DNA from 2 places in the Streptomyces sp. NPDC051109 genome. Region 2 is predicted to be linked to the other one. Evidence: riboswitches for the same ligand, from Rfam matches in the RefSeq annotation. Region 2 holds a riboswitch; the other holds the start of a gene.
The links. A riboswitch is a leader RNA that binds a small molecule or an ion and turns the genes downstream of it on or off. The one in region 2 is predicted to bind glycine.
Positions count from the first base shown of each region.

Region 1: linked by a shared signal. The riboswitch ahead of gcvP (aminomethyl-transferring glycine dehydrogenase) and the one ahead of gcvT (glycine cleavage system aminomethyltransferase GcvT) in region 2 are both predicted to bind glycine.

Region 1 covers NZ_JBITFF010000057.1:15-2,403, forward strand. The annotation lists gene ACIBAD_RS37340 (PRC-barrel domain-containing protein) at 77-466, opposite strand; glycine riboswitch at 581-679, shown strand; gene gcvP (aminomethyl-transferring glycine dehydrogenase) at 876-2,389, shown strand, end outside.
Region 2 covers NZ_JBITFF010000005.1:290,416-292,804, reverse strand. The annotation lists gene ACIBAD_RS12480 (AAA family ATPase) at 1-350, opposite strand, end outside; glycine riboswitch at 592-695, shown strand; gene gcvT (glycine cleavage system aminomethyltransferase GcvT) at 880-1,995, shown strand; gene gcvH (glycine cleavage system protein GcvH) at 2,120-2,389, shown strand, end outside.

The DNA.
Region 1 (2,389 bases), on a different contig from region 2:
TCGTCTGGACAAAGACGGCCGACGAGATCCTCGACAAGGTCGCCGCCTACTGCCGACGAATCTCTGACTCAGATCACTAGGCCATGTCCTTCGGATCGGGCCGTGTCTCGCCGTTCGCCAGGCGGCCGAAGTCGCGCTGGACGTCCGACGGGAGGGAGACGTCCAGCCCGTAGTGGTGGTAGAGCTGGAGTTCCTGTTCGGGGGAGAGGTGGCGGCCGACGCCGAAGTCCGGGGCGTCCTTGATGAGGGAGCGCTCGAAGGGGACCTGCAGGGTGTCGTCGACGACCTCGCTCGGCTCCAGCGGGACGAACGCGTCCCGGCTGAACAGGCCCGTCCGGACGGCCGCCCATTCGGGCACGCCCGTGGCATCGTCAAGGTAGACCTCGTCGACGGTGCCGATCTTGGTTCCGTTGCGGTCGAACGCCTTGCGGCCGATCAGGCTGCGCGGATCGATGTCGGTCTGCACGGTCCCTCCATATGGTCACAACTCCTCCGTAATGACTACAGAAGGGCATTTCCGGGGTGCGGGCCACTCGAAGGCGGGTCCCGCAACCTCGCTGGTAGGCTGGGTGACGGCTGTTGACCCTGTGCGGGAGAGTCCTCCGAGTGAGTACGACGGAGGCGCCGAAGGAGCAAATCCTCCCCGGAATCTCTCAGGCATACGTACCGCACGTGACGAGGCCACTCTGGAAAGCAGGGGCGGGTACCGGGCGCGCAGTGCCGGTTCCCCTCCTCACCGACGGTGAAAGCCGGATCCGCGGGTCACCCCGCGACTCCGGTGAAGCTCTCAGGTTGAGATGACAGAGGGGGAGGCCGTCCGGGTGCCCGCGCCGTGGTGCCCCTCGCAGGTCGTACGACCCAGGAGGCCTCCGTACATGACCGCCAACCGCATTCCGCTCTCCCAGCTGGAGCGAGGCATCCCCTTCGAGCAGCGCCACATCGGCCCGGATGCCGAGGCGCAGGCGAAGATGCTCGCCCACGTGGGCTACGGCTCGCTGGACGAACTGACCGCCGCCGCGGTACCGGATGTGATCAAGAGCGCCGAGGCGCTGGACCTGCCCGAGGCGCGGACCGAGGCCGAGGTGCTGGCCGAGCTCCGCTCCCTCGCCGACCGCAACCAGGTCCTCACCCCGATGATCGGTCTCGGCTACTACGGGACCTTCACCCCGCCGGTGATCCTGCGCAACGTGATGGAGAACCCGGCCTGGTACACGGCGTACACGCCGTACCAGCCCGAGATCTCGCAGGGCCGCCTCGAGGCGCTCCTCAACTTCCAGACCGTCGTCGCCGACCTCACCGGCCTGCCGACCTCCGGCGCCTCCCTGCTCGACGAGGGCACCGCGGCCGCCGAGGCCATGACCCTGGCCCGCCGCGTCGGCAAGTCCAAGGGCAACATCTTCCTGGTCGACGCCGACGCGCTGCCCCAGACGATCGCCGTGATCGAGACCCGCGCCGAGCCGATCGGCATCGAGATCGTCGTCGCCGACCTGTCCGAGGGCATCCCGGCCGACGTCGCCGAGCGCGGCGTCTACGGCGTGCTCGTCCAGTACCCCGGCGCCTCCGGTGCCGTGCGGGACATCAAGCCGGTCATCGACCAGGCGCACGGCCTCGGCGCGATCGTCGCCGTTGCCGCCGACCTGCTCGCGCTGACCCTGCTGACCTCCCCGGGCGCGCTCGGCGCGGACATCGCCGTCGGCACCACCCAGCGCTTCGGCGTCCCGATGGGCTTCGGCGGCCCGCACGCCGGCTACATGGCCGTCCAGGACAAGCACGCCCGCTCGCTGCCGGGCCGCCTCGTCGGCGTCTCCGTGGACGCGGACGGCAACAAGGCGTACCGCCTGGCCCTGCAGACCCGCGAGCAGCACATCCGCCGCGAGAAGGCCACCAGCAACATCTGCACCGCGCAGGTGCTGCTCGCCGTCATGGCCGGCATGTACGCCGTCTACCACGGCCCGGACGGCCTGCGGACGATCGCCCGCCGTACGCACCGCTACGCGGCCCTGCTCGCGGCCGGTCTGCAGGCCGGCGGCGTCGAGCTGGTGCACGGCTCGTACTTCGACACCGTCACCGCCCGGGTGCCCGGCAAGGCCGCCGAGGTCGTCGCCGCCGCCCGCGAGGGCGGGGTCAACCTGTTCCAGGTCGACGCCGACCACGTCTCGGTCTCCTGCGACGAGACGACGCTGCGCGCCGGCATCGAGGCGGTCTGGGCCGCCTTCGGCGTGAGCGCCGACATCGAGGCGCTGGACGCGACCACGGCCGACGCGCTGCCCGAGGCCCTGCTGCGCTCTGACGACTACCTGGCGCACCCGGTGTTCCACCAGCACCGCAGCGAGACCGCGATGCTGCGCTACCTGCGCAAGCTGGCGGACAAGGACTACGCGCTGGACCG
Region 2 (2,389 bases):
CGCAGGGTCCGCCAGAGCCCCCAGTAGTGGTCGAAGCGGACCAGCGGCCGGTACACCGCGTACGGCAGCGCCCTCGGCATCCGGCGCTCCCAGCGCTCGCGCACGTCCTGGGAGTCGATGCCGCCGTCCTCCGCGGCCCGCTTGATCAGCGTGCTCTTGCCGCCGCCCGGGAGGCCGGACACCACGACGATGTCCCCTTCCGCGAAGCCGAGCCACTGCGGTCCGTGCGCGCCCCGGCCGCGCAGGTCGCGTACGGCAGCGCCCTCGGCGCGCGCCCGCCGCGCCGCCGGCACCGCCTCCACGGATCCCGTCCCGGTCGACGCCAGCACTCCGAATCTCCGCACAGTGATCGCCTCCCCCCATCGGGCCCCGCAGGGCCCCATTCCCACTGAGTGTAAAGAGACGGTAATCCGGCACCCCCGGTTCCGGTCGGCGCATCCCGCCCGCATTCCGGAAGCGCCCCCGGTCCGTCCTCACCCGTCCGCACTTCCTCCGCGCCTTCCTCCGCACGTTCTTTCGGGCCCGCACCCCCGATCACCCGGACGGCGTGCAATGATGTGCGCCATCTGGACCAACTGCATACCGGCCGCTTGAATCCGCGCGGGAGAGTCCCGGCACGCCGTGAGGCGCTGCCCGGGCGCCGAAGGAGCAAGTACCTCCCTTGAATCTCTCAGGCCCCGTACCGCGTGGATGAGGCAGATCTGAAAAGCGAGCCGCGCCGCCGTCCCCCGCGACGGCATCCGCGTGCGCTCCACCCAAGGTGCAAGTCGACGTTCCCCGGGTCCGACCGGGAACTCTCGGCGAACCTCTCAGGTTCCGATGACAGATGGGGAGGAACGTCCTCGTCATGTCATGCCCTGGGACCCGGGAGCCACACCCATGAGCACTGCCCCCCGCCTGACCGCCCTCGACGCGCTGCACCGTTCGCTCGGTGCGACCATGACCGACTTCGCGGGCTGGGACATGCCCCTGCGGTACGGCAGTGAGCGCGACGAGCACAACGCCGTCCGGACCAAGGCCGGCCTCTTCGACCTCTCCCACATGGGCGAGATCACGCTGACCGGCCCGGAGGCCGTCAAGGCCCTGGACTACGCGCTGGTGGGCAACATCTCCACCGTCGGCGTCGGCCGCGCCCGCTACACGCACATCTGCCAGGAGGACGGCGGGATCGTCGACGACCTGATCGTCTACCGCCTGGGCGAGACCGAGTACATGGTCGTCGCGAACGCCTCCAACGCCCAGGTCGTCCTGGACGCCCTGACCGAGCGCGCCGCCGGTTTCGACACCGAGGTCCGCGACGACCGTGACGCGTACGCGCTGATCGCCGTGCAGGGCCCCGAGTCCCCCGGCATCCTCGCCTCCCTCACCGACGCCGACCTGGACGGGCTGAAGTACTACGCCGGCCTGCCGGGCACGGTCGCGGGCGTGCCCGCGCTGATCGCGCGTACGGGCTACACGGGCGAGGACGGCTTCGAGCTGTTCGTCGCCCCCGAGCACGCCGTGGAGCTGTGGCAGGCGCTGACGAAGGCCGGCGAGGGCGTCGGCCTGGTCCCGGCCGGCCTGTCCTGCCGCGACACGCTGCGCCTGGAGGCGGGCATGCCGCTGTACGGGCACGAGCTGACCACCTCCCTGACCCCGTTCGACGCGGGGCTGGGCCGGGTCGTGAAGTTCGAGAAGGAGGGCGAGTTCGTGGGCCGCGCCGCCCTGGAGGCCGCCGCCGAGCGCGCCGCGACGAACCCGCCCCGCAAGCTCGTCGGCCTGATCGCCGAGGGCCGCCGCGTCCCGCGCGCCGGGTTCCCCGTCGTGGCCGGCGGCCAGGTCATCGGCGAGGTCACCTCGGGCGCCCCGTCCCCGACGCTGGGCAAGCCGATCGCGATGGCTTACGTGGACGCGGCGCACGCCGCGCCCGGCACCTCCGGCGTCGGCGTGGACATTCGCGGTACGCATGAGCCGTACGAGGTCGTGGCCCTGCCGTTCTACAAGCGGCAGAAGTAGCCCCGTACGCCGTACCGGTGCCGCGGCGGTCCCGTACGGGCGCCCTCCCCGGCTCCGTACCGACCGTCTCAGTACGCAAGACCACTGTTCGTTCGCACTCCCCCGCATCCAGGAGAATCAGGTCATGAGCAACCCCCAGCAGCTGCGTTACAGCAAGGAGCACGAGTGGCTGTCGGACGCCGAGGACGGCGTCGCGACGGTCGGCATCACGGAGTTCGCGGCCAACGCGCTCGGTGACGTCGTCTACGCCCAGCTCCCCGAGGTCGGCGACACGGTGACCGCGGGCGAGACCTGCGGCGAGCTGGAGTCGACCAAGTCCGTCAGCGACCTGTACTCCCCCGTCACCGGTGAGGTCGTCGAGTTCAACCAGGACGTCGTGGACGACCCGGCGCTG